DNA from 2 places in the Solibacillus sp. NPDC093137 genome. Region 1 is predicted to be linked to the other one. Evidence: predicted binding sites of a transcription regulator. Region 1 holds the regulator's gene; the other holds the start of a gene.

What was found. Region 1 encodes NrdR, which represses ribonucleotide reductase genes. Its sites were predicted from a motif close to AACACNATATATNGTGTT; they were not measured.
Region 2: ACQKN3_RS02305 (vitamin B12-dependent ribonucleotide reductase) is a predicted target of NrdR. The motif match lies at 2,560-2,577, and genes of this name have one in related genera.

What each region holds. Positions count from the first base shown of each region.
Region 1 covers NZ_JBNNVH010000001.1:121,595-130,884, reverse strand. Annotated here, with positions in the region: gene thrS (threonine--tRNA ligase) at 1-366, opposite strand, end outside; gene dnaI (primosomal protein DnaI) at 916-1,875, opposite strand; gene ACQKN3_RS00600 (DnaD domain protein) at 1,868-4,609, opposite strand; gene nrdR (transcriptional regulator NrdR) at 4,632-5,099, opposite strand; gene ACQKN3_RS00590 (glyceraldehyde-3-phosphate dehydrogenase) at 5,347-6,366, opposite strand; gene coaE (dephospho-CoA kinase) at 6,550-7,146, opposite strand; gene mutM (bifunctional DNA-formamidopyrimidine glycosylase/DNA-(apurinic or apyrimidinic site) lyase) at 7,159-8,031, opposite strand; gene polA (DNA polymerase I) at 8,044-9,290, opposite strand, start outside.
Region 2 covers NZ_JBNNVH010000001.1:464,929-474,218, forward strand. Annotated here, with positions in the region: gene gcvPB (aminomethyl-transferring glycine dehydrogenase subunit GcvPB) at 1-896, shown strand, start outside; gene ACQKN3_RS02295 (rhodanese-like domain-containing protein) at 1,068-1,451, opposite strand; gene ACQKN3_RS02300 (lipoate--protein ligase family protein) at 1,605-2,384, shown strand; gene ACQKN3_RS02305 (vitamin B12-dependent ribonucleotide reductase) at 2,648-5,215, shown strand; gene ACQKN3_RS02310 (YqjF family protein) at 5,282-6,058, opposite strand; gene ACQKN3_RS02315 (2OG-Fe(II) oxygenase) at 6,114-6,749, opposite strand; gene ACQKN3_RS02320 (VOC family protein) at 7,063-7,425, shown strand; gene ACQKN3_RS02325 (hypothetical protein) at 7,427-7,576, opposite strand; gene ACQKN3_RS02330 (rhodanese-related sulfurtransferase) at 7,761-8,714, shown strand; gene ACQKN3_RS02335 (phosphate ABC transporter substrate-binding protein) at 9,135-9,290, shown strand, end outside.

The DNA of each region.
Region 1 (9,290 bases):
TGCCGGTAAATCTTCTGCAGTGATTGGTGTTGGTGAATCGATGTCATAGTAGAAGCCTGAATCGATAACTGGACCGATACCTAATTTTGCGTCCGGGTATAGACGTTTTACTGCCTGTGCTGTTAAGTGGGCAGTAGAATGACGAAGAATTTCTAATGCTTCGTCTGATTTATTTGTAATGATTTCGATTGCACCATCTTGCTCGATTCCTGTTTTTGCATCGATTAATGTGCCGTTGATTTTACCTGCTAATGTTGATTTTTTTAGACCTGGGCTGATTGAGCCTGCAACGTCCAATGTAGATGTTCCCTTGGCAAATTCCTTTACTGCGCCATCCGGGAATGTTAATTTGATCATTTCTGACATGTTGTTGTCCTCCTTATAAGGTTTTTATTTAATTGAGAGTAGCAAAGTGTCATCATTCTAATCCGTTGATTTCCGTTTCGGGCGGACGCTTTCCGCGGGCGTGGCCTTACACGAGCGTCTCAGGCGTCACGCTATTCCCGCTGGAGTCGCCGCCCTACACTACAATCAACTAATCTATAGCTATAAATTAATTTGCTCCCAATATTTTTTATCAGCCAAAATATATTAAGGCAAAATAAAAAGCACCGTCCCAACAAAGGGACGATGCTGTATGCTCGTGGTGCCACCCTTCTTCCTTCTTCGTTAAAACGAATCAGAAGCTCTCGGTCAGTTAACGTACTGAGAAACGATGACGGATTGGCCCCGTCACAGCTCCAAGGTAGTAAAGTATAACGCTTGTGCTAGGAAGCTTGCAGCCGTGTCTTCCCTCTCTAAAAGCCAGTTCGTTAAACTTGTTGTCCTCTTCAATGCATTTATTGTTTATTTACGTACAAAGTATACGCTCGATTTTGCAGAAATGCAATATTGAAAAATAAAACTTTTAATATTTTATTTTCTGCGGTTTGTTCCTGTAATTTCAAGCGGTGTCGTCAATGCTTGTACTCGCTGTAAAATACGGCCCGATTTCATTTCATCGATTGCCCCATGTTCAGTTACGGACCATTGTTCTTCCAGCTGTTTGTAATTAAAGTTTGAAGAGATGAATGTCGGCAATTTTTCCGCCATACGATAATGAAGGATTGAACCGATAATTTCATCTCTTGTCCATGTTGAAATCGGCTCTGAACCTACATCATCGAGCATTAATACCGGCACTTTTTTTACAAAATCAATTTTCTGTTCAATCGATCCTTCTGTTACCGACGACTTTAATTCACGGATGAATTCCGGCATATATACTAATAAAGTTTGAATACGTTCTTTCGACAAAGCATTAGCGATGGCGCCTAAAATATAGGTTTTCCCAACACCAAATGTGCCGTATAAATACAGCCCTTTTGCAGGAAGCTCTTTCGTTTCACGATATTGTTTCCTGAATTCAACCATAAACTGTGTCGCAGCCATGCGGGAATTATCATTCATATCCATTTCATTAAAATCTGCCTTCAGGACATCTTTCGGCATATACATCGTCTTCATCATTGAAGCTAGTTCACGCTGGTCATCTTCTTTAAGCATTTGTTCGCACTTGCGGTAGATAATATTAATCTGACCATTCGAAAGCATTAACTGCGGAACATGACCTTTATAGAAATTTTGACACTGCGATGTAGAACCGGCTCCACAGCAAGTGTGCTTTTGCTCTACAAATTCAAAAAGAGTCGTCATTCCATATTGAATAACAGCCGAGTTTTCCGTCATATTATGGTCATTCATAAACTGTATTACACTTGGATGTGAAAGGACCCGGGTTTTTAATTCATTATATTTTTGCTCAAATGATGGGATATTTATTTTATTGAGCGAATCTTTTATTGGTTCGATAGTACTCACCTGCTTTTTAATCACTATTTAATTGCTCTAATAATTTTTTGCGCTGCTCTTCAAAATCAATTTGGTTTTGAGTATTGTTGGAATTAGCTTGTTGTACTGGTTCCTGATCTTTTTCTTTAAACCAATCCGGAACTACGCCAACTTTTCTCGCCCCGCGCTGTTTGTTTTTCTTATCTTGCATTTCAGTATAAATCTTCGCTTGATTAATTGTCTGAATTTTGTTGTTTCGCCATGTATTTGCGACACTGTTAATATATTTTTCAGGCAATGCACCTTCTGTTTTTTCCATTACATACTCTAACATGTAATTGACGACAGCCGGGATCATCTTATAATGCAGGATCAATTTTTCCGCTGTTGCAACAACATACGCAAACGGCTCATGACCATCGTTTAACTCTTTTGTAAATGCATATGGCGTCTGTTTTTCATAGCGGGCCAATTCGGGTGTAAACACATAATCCCCTGGATAGTATTTCAGTAAATCCTGCTCGGTAATTTTCACGTCTACTTTATTTTCTTTATAATTCGATTCAATGTAAGCAAGTGCATCTTTAGCCAATAAGATGTTTTTCAACTGCATATTCAATGCAAGTGTCTGAATTTGATTACGTCCAAAACGGCTCGTTTTATTCGTTAATATAAATTCAAGAATGGCATTGACAACTCCGACTTTAATGCCATGTTTTAATACAAGATCATCCACTTGCTTCACTAACATTTCAACCGGTTCTTTACCGTTAAGTAAATTTCTCATGAAATCATATGGCAATGTTTCGTCGAAAGCCGGAATCCATTTTGACATATCTTTTACGGTAACTTTAAATGCGAGCGGTGTATCCATCGTAATTTTAGATGCCTTCAACTGAGATCCATCGCTTTCTTCTACAATACGAAGAGCTTCTAAAGCGTTTGCCGGAGGGTTTAACATCCAGTTTCCGGCGATAGACTGCACAAAGTTTTTCGTTAGTTTCCCATTGCTCTCATTATAGGCATATTCCATCAGCACATTGACTGCACCTACCGAGAGGCCTTGCTGCAATACGAGTTCCTCGGCTAAATCAACAATAAATTTCACCGGTTTTTTCCCTTTATACAGTGATTTCAGGAAATAATAAGGTACCGTTTTATCATAGTGAATCGACTGGTCATCAACCGTTAAATAATCTTCTGTAACTTTAATAAGATTGCGTTCATTTCGCTTTTCAATATAGTCTAATGCTTGTTCGGCCGTTTTAATTTGATTGTACCGGATTTCAGAGGCCAATGCTTCTACAAATGATTCCGGCAAGTTGCCTTTTGTCGAATCCCACACATGACGAATGATGACGTTTGCCACTTCTATCGGGATATCATAAGAACTGTAAAGCGATTCTGCTATTTTTACATGCCCTGAAAATGGTTCTTCACCATGAGTCAAAATCAGCAAATACTGATAAGGTGTAGAATTTTTAAAATCAACGAGCGCTGAATCAGGAGAATCGGTTTTCGAGTTATTATTTTCTTCAACTTTATTCAAATCGTTATTCGTAACCGTAATTTGCGATAAGTTTTTCGATTTACGATCACGGTAGCTATGTTCAACCTTTGCAATTTCCATTGTATTTTCAGCGGTTTTTGCACCTTTTTTAAGCCAGTTATTCATGACTACCTTCATAAAGTTTTTATTATAATTTAATTCGTCATTCATTGAAATATAATGGATCAAAACATTCAATGTACCGTAAGAAACCCCTTTTCTAAGGAAATAATTAAATTCCATTACAACAGATTCCGGAGGCAAATAACCATTAAATTTTTGGAAAACTTCAATCGGTGAGGTTTTTTCTAAATACTCGATTAAACCTTCTTTATCATTAATATTTTGCTGTGTTTTCGCAGGCGCAGAGTTGATTACTTCCACCGAACGGAAAATGTCCTGTTTTTTAATCAGTTTCGGCTTTGCGACACCTACGTTCAGCTGGTAGTACTCTTCACAGCGTTTTTCAAGCTCTTTTTTCGTAAGTCCTTCATCTGTATCCCATGCCAATAACACTATTCTTTGCATATCCGTCACAGAGAAATTATACATAAACGCTAATTTAGCAATGGCAATCTTAATATCCAGTGTAAATAATTTACTTGGGATTAAGTTTTGGCTCATACCCATCATGAAGCTTTTAAAATCAAATAAGTCATACTCAAACGGGTACGACATTTTTGAACGTTCATTTACCGAACCTGTATTTTCCTGCATGACTTGCTTTAGCTCAGTTTCTGTTATTGCAACAAATGCATCATTAAAGCTGCATGTGACATCTTTATAGCCATGTAAGGAAATATCATGTTTCGATAAGTTATTTCGTAATGATTCATACTGTTCGCGCCCGATTTTCCGTAAAAGCGCTACAGAAAGAATCGAATCGTCAAAGAAGTCATGGCCAGTCAATGGCGGATATAAAATATACTTCATCGATTTATATGAATCCATCATCTTCTCAAATGACTTCACTAAACCAATTGCTTCTAATACGATTCTTGCTTGCAGTAGTTGCTTCGGTTTAAAACTTAATGAATCGAGCAGGTTGCTATGAAAACAAGTTGCCTTTTCGTGTTGTTGTGTTTCAACCCATAACTTTAAATATAGTGCCGTAGCTTCAACACCGATAATCGGCTGATAGCATAATTGCAATGCAAGCTGATGCTCACTAGTGATAGTTTGAGGGCAATGAATTTCACAATGGTCATATGGATTTAGCTGATTCATCATTACCATTTATCCCTCCTAACACTTATTTGTCATTTGACTGACGGGTCATAATTTCTTTCAGTTCCTCGATAAATACAGTAATATCTTTAAATTGGCGATAAACAGATGCGAAGCGTACATAGGCAACTTCATCGATTTTCGCAAGTCGGTCCATTACCATCTCCCCGACATCTTCCGAACGTACTTCAGCATTGCCTAATCGGCGCAATTCTTTTTCAATCGATAAAACAATCTCTTCTAATTGATCTAATGCAACCGGGCGTTTTTCACATGCGCGTATTAGACCACGCAATACTTTTTCACGGCTAAACTCCTCGCGTGAACCATCCTTTTTCACAACGATTAACGGTGTTTCTTCAATTTTTTCAAATGTCGTAAAGCGAAAGGCACATGATTCACATTCACGACGTCTGCGAATTTCTTTATTATCATCAACAGGTCTTGAGTCTACAACGCGTGTCCCATTGTATTGACAAGCTGGACATCTCATATAATAATTTCTCCTAAAAGTTAGTTTAATTCTATTATAACAAAAACAACGCGCTTGAAATAGTGCTTCACGCGCGTTGAAATTTTCCAATGGAAAGTCATTCAATTATATAGTGCATTGTTGCTTCACACAATAGAAAAAGCCTTTTGCAAAAATGATTTACTTTCTGCAAAAGGTTCTTTCTGTGTTATTAGGTCGCGTATTTATGCCTTTTTAAAGTGTTTAATCACACTAATAAAGCAATAAATTATGCATTTACTGTTGCTAATTCATTTGCAATTTTCTTTGTTAAGTCTACTACGCGAGCAGAGTAACCCCACTCATTATCATACCAAGCGATGACTTTTACTTTACGGTCACCTAATACAATTGTAGTTAAACCGTCTACAGTAGATGAGTATGTTGTTGTATTGTAGTCAGAAGATACTAATGGCTCCATAGAGAAGTTTAAAATACCGTTCATTTTGCCTTCAGCTGCCTCTTTAAATGCTGCATTTACTTCTTCTACTGTTACGTCTTTTTCTACATCTACAACTAAATCAACTAAAGAAACGTTTGGTGTTGGCACACGTAATGCCATACCGTGGATTTTCCCATCCAATTCCGGTAATACAAGACGCAATGCTTTTGCTGCACCAGTTGAAGTCGGGATAATAGATGATCCGCAGTTACGCGCACGACGTAAATCTTTGTGTGGGTTATCGATGTTGTTTTGATCGTTTGTATAAGCGTGAACTGTTGTCATTAAACCGTTTACAATACCGAACTCATCGTTTAATACTTTTGCTACAGGAGCTAAACAGTTTGTCGTACAAGATGCATTTGAAATGACATCATGCTTTGATAAATCCAATTTATCGTCATTTACACCTAAAACAACGGTAATATCTTCATTTTTACCAGGAGCAGTTAAAATAACTTTTTTCGCGCCAGCTTCAATATGTTTTGCTGCTTTTTCACGTTCATTGAATTTACCAGTAGCTTCGATTACGATATCTACACCCATTTGAGCCCATGGTAATTTTAATGGATCACGTTCACTAACTAATTCAACACGTTTGCCGTTTACAATTAAAGCACCTTCGACTGCTTCTACAGTTCCCGGGAAAACACCATGATTTGTGTCATACTTAATTAAATGTGCTAACGTTTCAGATGGATAGCTTGCGTTCACTGCTACGATATTCACGTCACCACGCATCATTGCTTGTCGGAACACCATACGACCAATGCGGCCAAAACCATTAATTGCAATAGAAACTGTCATATTATTTAAATCCTCCTAAAAGTACGATTCATTCGTTTTATTTATTCGTTGATTAGTATAACACATATTATAAAAAGTTGAACATATTTAATCCGCTTAATTAAATTTGTTATTTTCAGATAATACATACCCTCAAAATAAAAACCTCAACCAACTTTTAATAAAATTAGTTGAGGTTTTATTTTACTTCAGGACGTTCCACTCATACAAAATATTTTGAAGCTGAATTGCTGTATCTTCCAGCGTGCCATTATTATGAATAACTGCATCAGCTAACTGTTCCTTTTCTTTGACCGGAATCTGTGTCGCTATACGGGCATTTGCTTCTTCTTCCGTAAAGCCATTTCGTTCCATTAAGCGCTGTAGCTGCACTTCTTTATTTACAGAAACTACAATAATTTTTTCTACGAAATGTTCCAGCTTACTTTCGAATAGCAGCGGAATATCCATGAAAACATTTTTTTCACCAAACGAGATAAATTCATCACGCTGACGCAGCATTTCTTCACGAATAGCCGGATGTATGATGCCATTTAAAGTTTGCCGCATTTCCTCATTATGAAAAATAATACTTCCCACTTTTACACGATCCATTGAACCATCTTGTGCAATGACTTCCGGTCCAAATGCTTCTGCAATTTTTTTCAATGTCGGCGTACCAGGCTCGACTACTTGTCGTGCTACTACATCTGCATCAACAATCGGCAATCCGTATGACTTAATCATTTTTGCAACTGTGCTCTTTCCGCTGGCAATACTACCAGTTAAACCTATAATCACAGCAATTCCCCTTTACTTTTGACATTGCGGACAATATGTTGATGTTCTACCCGCGATAACGAGAGATTCTGTATTTGTTTCACATACAACACATTGCTTTTTCCCATACATTTTCAGTCGATGCTGCATTGTTCCTGCACCACCATTAATACTCCGGTAGTCTGAAATTGTCGATCCGCCCGAATCAATGCTTTCCTGCAATACGTCACAAATTACATGAAAGAGTTTTGTCTTTTGCTCACGACTTAACTCACCCGTTGTTTTCCCCGGATGAATAAGCATTTTGAACAATGCTTCGGTGGCATAAATATTGCCGCAACCCGAAATCACCTGACCATCCATGATGACCTCTTTAATCGGTTTTTTTGCGAATTTGGATTTTTCACTTTGCATGAGGAAAAAATCACAGGCGATTTCATCAAAAGGCTCCGGTGCCATTTTTAACAATGGCGGATGATCGGCGATTTCTTTAATAAAGCGCAATTCACCAAAACGGCGGATATCAGCATAGGCAAGCAATTCTCCGCTTGCCAATGTAAATATCGCATGGATATGCTTACGGAATTTTTCTTCCGTTATCTCCACCACATCATTCACAACAAACCATGCGCCACTCATCCCTAAATGGTTCACTAAAATAAAACGTTCATTATTTTTCTTTAGATGAAAGAATATATATTTTGATCTGCGCTCCAATTTCTCGATTGTCATATTGCGTACTAATAGTTCAAATTGAGAAGGCTTTGCGTTTTTTACAATCGCCTGTTTACCTGCCTCATGCGATGTATAAACGACATCCGATAAAGAGACAGATTCAATCGTCTTCCCTTCTACGATTGGCCGTAAATCACGTACGACCCCTTCTACTTCTGGTAATTCTGGCATAAATGGTACTCCTTATTTCGCATCGTACCATGTAGGACCATATGAAAATTCAACCTTTAACGGCACGCTTAACTTAATTGCATTTTCCATAACTTCAGGTACGATACGTTCTAAAATTTCAACTTCTTCTTTTGGTGCTTCAAAAATCAGTTCATCGTGTACTTGCAATAATAGCTTTGTCTGTAGTCCTTCTTGTTCAAGGCGCGCATTCATATCAATCATTGCTTTTTTTATAATGTCCGCGGCACTTCCTTGAATCGGTGTGTTCATCGCAGTACGTTCAGCAAAACTTCTTAAATTGAAGTTCGAGCTTGTGATGTCCGGCAAGTAGCGGCGGCGATTTAAAATCGTTGTAACGAAACCTGCTTTCTTTGCCTCTTCAATACTTGTATCCATATAGTTTTTTACACCAGGGAAGCTTTGCAAGTAGTTTTCAATGAAAATCCCCGCTTCTTTACGTGTAATATCAAGGCTTTGTGATAAGCCATAATCACTGATTCCATATACAATACCAAAGTTTACAGCTTTTGCTGTGCGACGCATTAAGCTTGTCACATCATCCGGATTTTCAAGATTAAACACATCCATTGCCGTCCGTGTATGGATATCCATTCCTTGCTGGAATGCCTCTACAAGCGCATCATCCCCGCACATATGAGCCAATACGCGCAGCTCAATCTGTGAATAGTCCGCCGCAAACAAAATCCAATCCTTTTTCGACGGAACAAATGCTTTTCGAATTTTGCGTCCTTCTTCTAAACGAATCGGGATATTTTGTAAATTCGGGTTTGTTGAGCTTAAACGCCCAGTTGAAGTTAATGCCTGCTGGAATCGGGTATGCACTTTTGAATCTTCTTTATGCACTTCTTTTATTAAACCTTCAATATATGTTGACTGCAGTTTCGCAAGCGTTCGGTACTCAAGAATATGCTTCACAATGTCATGCTCGGACTGTAACTTCTCCAGTACATCGGCTGCTGTTGAATATCCTGTCTTTGTCTTTTTAATGACAGGTAAGCCTAATTTATCAAATAGGATAACACCAAGCTGTTTCGGTGAATTAATATTGAATTTCTCGCCTGCCAGCTCATAAATTGTCGCTTCCATTACTTCAAGCTTTGCCTTCAAATCATCGCCCATTTGACGTAATGTATCAATATTGACAGTTATCCCTTCGCTCTCCATTTTCCCTAAAATATGTGCAAGCGGCAGCTCCAGCTCTTTGTATAATTCAAACTGTTCATTTTCCTTCAGCTTTT
Region 2 (9,290 bases), 340 kb from region 1:
GCTTAGTTGATCTGGAAGATTTACGCCGTGTTGTCGGTCCTGATACAGCAGCGCTTATGCTGACAAACCCGAACACTTTAGGTTTATTTGAAGAAAACATTTTAGAAATGGCTGAAATCGTGCACGGTGTCGGCGGTAAAGTTTATTATGACGGCGCAAACTTAAACGCTGTTATGAGTAAAGCACGTCCTGGCGACATGGGCTTTGACTGTGTTCACTTAAACTTACACAAAACATTTACAGGTCCACACGGTGGCGGTGGTCCGGGTTCAGGTCCAGTAGGGGTAAAAGCAGATTTAATCCCATTCCTGCCTAAACCAGTATTAGTGAAAAAAGAAGATGGTACATTCCACTTCGATTACAACCGTCCACAATCAATCGGTCGTGTGAAACCTTACTACGGAAACTTCGGCATTAATGTCCGTGCATATACGTATATCCGTTCAATGGGTCCAGATGGCTTAAAGGCTGTAACAGAATATGCTGTATTAAATGCAAACTATATGATGCGCCGCTTGGAAGAGCACTTTGATTTACCATACGACCGTCACTGTAAGCATGAATTCGTGCTATCAGGCCGTCGTCAGAAAAAATTAGGTGTTCGTACATTGGATATCGCAAAACGCCTTCTTGACTTTGGCTACCATCCACCAACAGTATACTTCCCGTTAAACGTGGAAGAGGGTATTATGATCGAGCCAACAGAAACAGAATCAAAAGAAACATTGGATGCATTCTGTGATGCAATGATTCAAATTGCTCAAGAAACAATCGATAACCCATCGATCGTACAAGAAGCACCACATACTACGGTAATCAGCCGCTTAGATGAAACACGTGCTGCACGTACACCTGTATTACGTTATACAAAAAAAGAAGAAGTAACAATTTCATAAATTGTGACAAAAAGGTCAGAGCTGTTTTCTGACCTTTTTTCTATGAGAAAAGTTAGACTTCTTACGTGTGACTATATAATGGTAGAAACTACTGATAATCAGACAATTTCGATTCGTAGGGCCGGTGAATGAAAATTAAAAAGCCCTCTACAATGTAGAGAACTTTTAGAATTAGTTTTTCGATTTAACTTTGCCTGTCCAAGTTTTGAAACCGCCTTGTAATTGGAACAGTTGGCTATAGCCTTTTTTCTTTAATGTCAACGCTGCTCGTGCACTACGACCAGAGTTTTGGCAGTAAAGGTATACAGGCAGATCCGGACGGATTTCTTTATGACGTGTATTAAGTTGCGTCATCGGAATGTTTCGAGCACCTAAAATGTGTCCCGCTTCAAATTCTTTAGGTTCGCGTAAATCGATTAATTGTGCTTTACGGTAGCCTTCAATAAATTGCTCCTGTGTTAAATTTGTTACGGATTTTTTTAAGCGCATAGAGTTGATTACTACGTAAGCAACGATTACTACTAAAATTACTAGTATCGTATATAAAATTGTCACTGCGATATTGCCCCTTTCTATCTGTACTATCTATTATAAGAGATGAACTAGAGTTAGTCGAGCGAGTTTGTTAAAATGAATTAGTGGAGGCGAGAAATTGTGAAAAAACAATGGTATTTTATAAATTCGGGCCCATGCAGCCCAGCCTATAATATGGCACTGGATGAAGCGTTGCTTGATTGGCATAGCCAAGGGGAAATTCCGCCGGTTATTCGTTTTTACGAGTGGAACCCTGCAACATTATCAATCGGTTATTTCCAGCAAGTACATAAAGATATTAATTTAGAAGCTGTAAAAAAGCAAAACTTAGGTTTCATCCGTAGACCTACAGGCGGACGTGCCGTTTTACATGACCAGGAGCTTACATATTCAGTGATAGTGACAGAGAGCTACCCAAATATGCCGGAAACCGTTACAGAGGCATATCGTGTCATTAGCGAAGGAATTTTACAAGGGTTCCGCCTTTTAGGACTGGATGCTTATTTTAGTGTGCCGGAGACGAAGGAACAACTGGATGATCTGAAGAAACCGAAAAGCGCGGTATGTTTTGATGCGCCAAGCTGGTATGAGCTAGTTGTTGAAGGGAAAAAAGTAGCCGGCAGTGCGCAAACACGTCAAAAAGGTGTAATTTTGCAGCATGGCGCTATTTTACTTGATCTGAATGAAGAACTGCTGTTATCGGTATTTAATTTTGCTACAGCTGAAGCAAAAGAAAGAATGCGAAAAAAGTTGCCAGAAAAAGCAGTTGCGATGAATCAGTTTGTCGACACACCATTTACAATCGAGCAATGTGTTGACGCGTTTTCTAAAGGGTTTGAAGTAGCTTTGGATATAGAACTAATTCCTTATGAATTAACAGAGCAGCAAACCCAATATGTAGAACAATTGATGGAAAATAAATATTTAACAGATGAATGGAATTTCAAAAAATAGATTGCGAACGTGTGTTTTTATTTTTTGTAAAAAAATTTTTATACCCGAAACGTTGATATAGATGGATTTAACAAAAAGAAAAAAAAATCAACCCCTTGTTTGAAAAAAAGATTTATTGTAATCTTTTTTAAGTGTAATTATATAACCCAACATATAGAATGATATTTAAGAAATTAGCACAATATATGGTATAAAATGTGTTTAGTTTACATTCGTGAAGGGAAACTTAAAATTATTAAATCGTCCAAAGGGGGGCTTACGCGGTGGCAAGTGTTTTAGAGCAATCCATCCAAGTCAATCAGTTAAATCAAGATATTGAGCAATTTCCTCAAGTGCACCCGATTACACCGGACATGCATATTACGCATAAAGGTGTATCACGTCTTGTTATGATTGACCGTTATTCTTTTAAAGATACGGAAAAGAAAACATTAAAAACAGGGGATTTTGTTGTTTTGACAGTGAAACAAGATCCGAAATTCCCGGCACGTGGACTTGGCATTATTCATTCGATTAATCCGGAAAAGAATACCGCTCTTATTAAAATTGATGAAGATTACCGTCATGTATTGGAAGGCGAAGAACAAGAGACGGGTATTATTGAACGCTCATTGGATATTATTGAAAAGCCGCTCGAAATTTTTTATGAGCAAATTGCAAAACGTAATGCAACAGGTTTAGCTTCAGTTGAGAAAACAGAAGAAAAGCGCAAAGAATGGTTCGGAAAGTTTTACGAAGAGCTTGTGTCGATGAACTTTATCCCTGCAGGACGAGTAATTTACGGGGCAGGTTCAGAAACTGAAGTAACATTCTTCAACTGTTATGTAATGCCATTTGTAGCCGATTCCCGTGAAGGTATCAGTGATCACCGCAAGCAAGTAATGGAAATTATGAGCCGTGGTGGTGGTGTTGGTACGAACGGTTCGACACTTCGCCCGCGTAACACATTGGCGCGCGGTGTAAACGGTAAATCTAGCGGATCAGTAAGCTGGCTTGATGATATTGCCAAGCTGACACATCTTGTTGAGCAAGGTGGATCGAGACGCGGCGCTCAAATGATTATGCTGGCCGATTGGCATCCGGATATTGTGGAGTTTATCATTTCCAAAATGCAAAATCCGCGTATTCTGCGTTATCTGATCGAGAATACAGCAGATGAATCAATTATTCGTCTAGCAAAAGAAAAATTAAAATTCAAGCCTTTAACACAGCAGGAAGATGCGATGTATCAAGGTATTGTGAACTATAAAAATATTGAAGGTTTCGGCGGATTTAACGAAGCGATTATTCGTGACGCTGAAACGAAGCTACGCGATGGTGGAACGTATTCAGTCCATAATCCGGATTTCCTGACAGGTGCGAACATCTCGGTTACATTAACGAAAGAGTTTATGGATGCTGTAGAAAACGATCAGGACTTCGAATTACGCTTCCCGGATGTAGAAAACTATACTCCGGCACAAATGCTGGATTACAACGAAAAGTGGCATGAAGTTGGCGATGTTCGCGAATGGGAGAAACTTGGTTATCCAGTTCGTACGTATCGTACAATCAAAGCAAAAGAACTTTGGAATTTAATCAATGTCTGCGCAACATATGCGGCAGAACCTGGTATCTTCTTCATTGATAACGCAAACGACATGACAAACGCAAAAGCGTACGGTCAGAAAGTTGTTGCGACAAATCCGTGCGGAGAACAACCACTCGCACCATATTCTGTTTGTAACTTGGCTGCTGTTAACTTGGCGAAGTTTGCAAACAAAGAAACGAAAACAGTTGATTTTGATGCGTTACGCAAAACGGTAAAAGTTGGCGTACGTATGCAGGATAATGTAATTGATGCAACACCGTACTTCCTGGAAGAAAACAAAAAGCAGGCACTAGGTGAACGCCGAGTTGGTCTTGGTGTAATGGGTCTTGCCGATTTGTTGATTTACTGTGAGAAAGAGTACGGTTCTGAAGAGGGCAATACACTAGTTGATGAAATCTTCAAAACGATTGCGGTTGCAGCGTATGAAGAGTCGGTTGAACTGGCAACAGAGCGCGGCAGCTTCCCGTTCCTTGAAGGACAAACAGAAGCTGAAACAGCACGTTTACGTGAAGCATTCATTAACACAGGCTTCATGAAAAAAATGCCGCAGCATATTCGCGAAAATATTGTGGCAAACGGTATTCGTAACTCGCATTTATTGACGGTTGCACCTACGGGATCTACAGGTACAATGGTCGGAGTTGCAACAGGGCTTGAACCTTACTTCAGCTTCACTTACTACCGTTCAGGTCGTCTTGGGAAGTTTATTGAAGTAAAAGCTGAAATTGTAAAAGAGTATTTAGATGCGAACCCGGGTGTGGATGAAAATAATTTACCGGACTGGTTCAAATCATCAATGGAGCTTTCTGCTGAAGCACATGCAGATGTTCAATGCATCATTCAAAACTGGATTGATTCATCCATTTCAAAAACAGTAAACGCACCAAAAGGCTATGGAGTAGAGCAAGTACAAAAAGTGTACGAGCGTTTATACCGCGGCGGTGCGAAAGGCGGTACCGTGTATGTCGATGGATCTCGTGATACACAAGTACTGACTTTAAAAGCTGAAGAAGCCAATTCGGATGAGCAATTAGAGTTTGAAGAATTAAAACAAACAGAAGACCAAGTGAAACGTCAAGTAGTGTTAGTGGATACAATTAAGCCGTTAACAGATACAGATGTGACAATTGGTTCGGAAGTTGGCAATACATGCCCGGTTTGCCGTCAAGGTACGGTAGAAGAAATGGGTGGCTGCAACACATGTACAAACTGTGGTGCACAGCTGAAATGCGGTTTATAAAATAAAGAAAACGCAACTCATATAATATGGGTTGCGTTTTTGCTTTTTAAAGTAAGACTTATCTTTTTAAAAATGTAATCGGCCGGTAGCAGGACTTACTAATGGCCATGCGCGAACATCGATTTTTTTAGAAAAATGCAGAATCGGCTGATCGTTTTCCACAATAATCCCTTGTTTGGACAGAGTTGTATTAAGGGTGATTTCACCTTCTGCTTCCTGTAAAATCCATGGGTGGTGCAAAATATCACAGCGTACCGGGACACCTGAAGTATTTAATGTGTAGAAACAGTAACGCTCGGTAATCCATTCCTCAAAGGTCCCTTTTATCGCAAGGAACGGTTCAGAAACGGGTTTATAACGGGCTGCGAAAACTATGTCTGATTGATCGCGTCTTTTACTTTCAAACAATACTGTATCGCCAAAGTTTTTAATATCCATCTTAGCGTAATGATACGGTAAATGGAAAAATGTCCTGGCCCCTTTTACAGCCGGCCAATTATCCGCATCCAAACTGAAAAAGTATACGCCCGGTTTTCCGTCAATCGTTACATAGGTGCGCACATTAAGTTCCGGAAATTCGTCGGTACCTGGAACTGGGGGCAATCCCCGAAGTCTCACACCAGACATGCGAAACGGAACAACCCCAACCCAGCACACACCGTCGTACGTATCCAGTTCCAACGCATTTGGAACTAACTTCCGCAAAACCTCGTATTTAACCGGATAATGGGCGAATAATAAATCACTCCACGTTTGTTTCATCCCCCAAGGCAAATTAGGCAGCGGCCAAGGACGATGACTGTCATCCCATTTGTTCTCTTGTATGTATAGGAGTTCCACCATAGTTCGTCACTTCCTTCACATCTATCATATTTTATATAAATCCTTTTGAAAAGGATTAAAAACGTTCGCGGATTTGCTTTTTCCTCATCCATTGGGTAGCAACCCATTTCTCGCCTCGTATTACTGGCTCACCGCTATGTAGGGTAAGTTCATTTAATTTTTGATCGTTGTAGAAATATTCAAAGTAAATCGCTGAACCCCTCTCCGGTACAGTTAGGATACCCAGATTAGGAAACGTTGTAACGCCTCCTTCTTCAACATTATTTAAGTAGACTACTAACGTGCTAATGCGATTATTACTGCTTGAAGGGTGATTTGGACCGAAAAAATCAAAGTGTGCCTTAAATTCCTGACCGGGTTCGTAATGTAAAACTTGTAGACCCTCGGCATGTTCGATTGGAAGATGCATCAGGCTGCTAATCCGTTTTTCGATTTCTGAAATAAGCGGATTTTCATTTTCCTCAAAAAACATACCACTGCTCGTACGAATCGGACTTACTTCTTTTTTTGCTAATTTGGATCTTTCCAAACGCGAAGAAGCACAATCGATTATATTCTGACATTCTTCATCACTTAAAACATTCGAAAACTTTACAATGAGCGGCTCTTCATGAAGAACTTCTCCTGTTATCGTACGGTTGTCAATTGAATAAACAGATTGAATAGATAAAATCGAAATTTCTGTTGTCATATGTTATATCCTTCCGCAATTCCTTCAAAGTTAGTACAAAAACATTACTCTAACTCTTTTATGTAGGTTAAGAATGTATTTCTACTCCAATACATATTATACCATTTAATTGAATTTAATGGTATTTAAGTGATGGATTAATAATAAAAAAAATTGGTGGCTGATTCCTAAGTGCTAGTATTTGGGGAATTCAACTAGCATTTAAGGAGGATAAGAAAAAGTTATGGATTTACATAAATAACCTATCATTTTGTTTATGTCATATTTGAAGTAAGATAATGGTAGAAGAGGAAGCTATGGAGGAGGAAAGCGAATGATTATTGGATTACACCATGCACAAATAACAATTCCCCAAGGTACGGAGGAAGCAGGGAAAGATTTTTATTGCAAAATTTTAGGTTTAAATGAAATTTCAAAACCTTCTGTACTGAAGGGGCGAGGAGGATTTTGGCTGCAAGTAGGAAGCCGGGAAGTACACGTAGGGACAGAAGATGGCTTTAATCGGCTTACAACTAAAGCGCACCTCGCCTACGAAGTTGAGGATATTACCTATTGGAGAGAAGTATTGATGGAAAATGAAATTGAGATTTTGGACTCCGTACCCATTCCTAATTATGAACGTTTTGAGTTTAGAGACCCTTTTGGAAATAGAGTGGAGATGATTCAACCAGTTTAATCTATTCCAGTTTATTATTTTTATTCTCATCAGCTTTTGATAATAGCTCAATAATTTCTTTGTTCTGTGATCGTATATCTTTTAGGATTCTTTCAATTGCCAATGCGGTAAAGGTAATGATGATTAGTAGTGCGAAAATTAAAAAGCCCACAAAAATACCTCCATTCAAATTAGTATTACATCTATTATACTAATATTAAAAAGAATAGTTAATTATTTCTAAAAACCTCCACCTAAATAATGATGGTAAATTTACCGAAAATCGCGTATCATTGTAAGGTAGTTTTAAACTATCAGGTATATCCTGCAAATATATTGAATGATAGGTGAAAAAAATGAATTATCAAGTATTATTGTATTATCATTACACAACGATTGAAGATCCGGCTGCTTTTTCAGAAGAGCATTTAGCTGCATGTAAGGAAATTGGATTAAAAGGTCGTATTTTAGTTGCCCGTGAAGGGATTAACGGTACGGTTTCAGGTACGATTGAGCAAACACAAAGCTATATCGATATGATGGAAGCACATCCATTATTCAAAGGGATTGTTTTCAAAATTGATCCAGCAGAAGGCCATGCGTTCAAAAAAATGCATGTACGTCCACGTCCTGAGCTTGTGCACTTAGGCCTGGAAGAAGATGTGAACCCGCATGAATTAACAGGTCGCTATTTATCTCCGGAGCAATTCCTGGAAGAAATGCAAGATGAAAACACAGTCGTACTCGATGTACGAAACACATATGAATATGATGTCGGTCACTTCCGCGGCGCAATTCGTCCAGAAGTAAAGAATTTCCGTGATACACCGCAATGGGTACGTGAAAACCGTGAATTATTCGAAGGTAAAAATGTATTAACATATTGTACAGGCGGAATCCGCTGTGAGAAATTCTCAGGTTGGATGAAGCGAGAAGGTTTCGGTGATGTTGGTCAATTACATGGCGGCGTTGCAACATACGGTAAAGATCCGGTTGCTAAAGGTCAGCTATGGGATGGTCAAATGTACGTATTCGATGAGCGTCTGACAGTGCCAATCAACCAGGTAGAACACGTGATTGTTGGACGTGACCACTTTGATGGAACACCATGTGAACGCTATATTAATTGTGCTAACCCTGAATGTAATGAGCAAATCATTGCATCAGAGGAAAACGAAGCGAAGCATTTAGGTGGCTGTACAATCGAATGTACAAAACATGAACGCAATCGTTATATCGTCCGTCATAACCTAACGGAAGAGCAAGTACAGCAAGCGATTGAATTATTAGAAGCTGAAGCTACAGTATAATAGATTTTAAATGCATCTCTTTATAGGGATGCATTTTTCTTTTTTGTAAACAAAACACCCTTTTGTAAATGTAATGTAAATAGATTTTTCTAAATATTCATTGCAAATTGTCTGTTTTCTGTATTTCTTACATTGTTCAATAAAGATTTGAACATAATATCGACATATTTCCTTTTCCTTTATAAATTAATTATTTAAATCCTCATAATAATTCCCTCTAACTTGTTAAAAAATCTCATAAATATTTACAATTCAGCCCTATTATTTTAAATTTTCAGATTTAATTGAATAATTCTACATAATAAAAAGACCGTTTCTTCATAATTTACATAAGGTTTACATGTTTAATACATGATATTAATTTTATGAATGTATTGTTAAAGCAGGTAGAAAACATTCATGTTGATGGAGGATTGAAGTATGTTGAAAAAAACACGTTACTTCATTGGGTTAACAATTCTAATGGTAGTATTAGCAGCTTGCAGTAATGAAGATTCTACGGAGTCCTCTTCTGGCGGAGACTTAGTAACGATTTCAGGTTCTACATCAGTTGGACCTTTAGCAGAGAAATTAGCA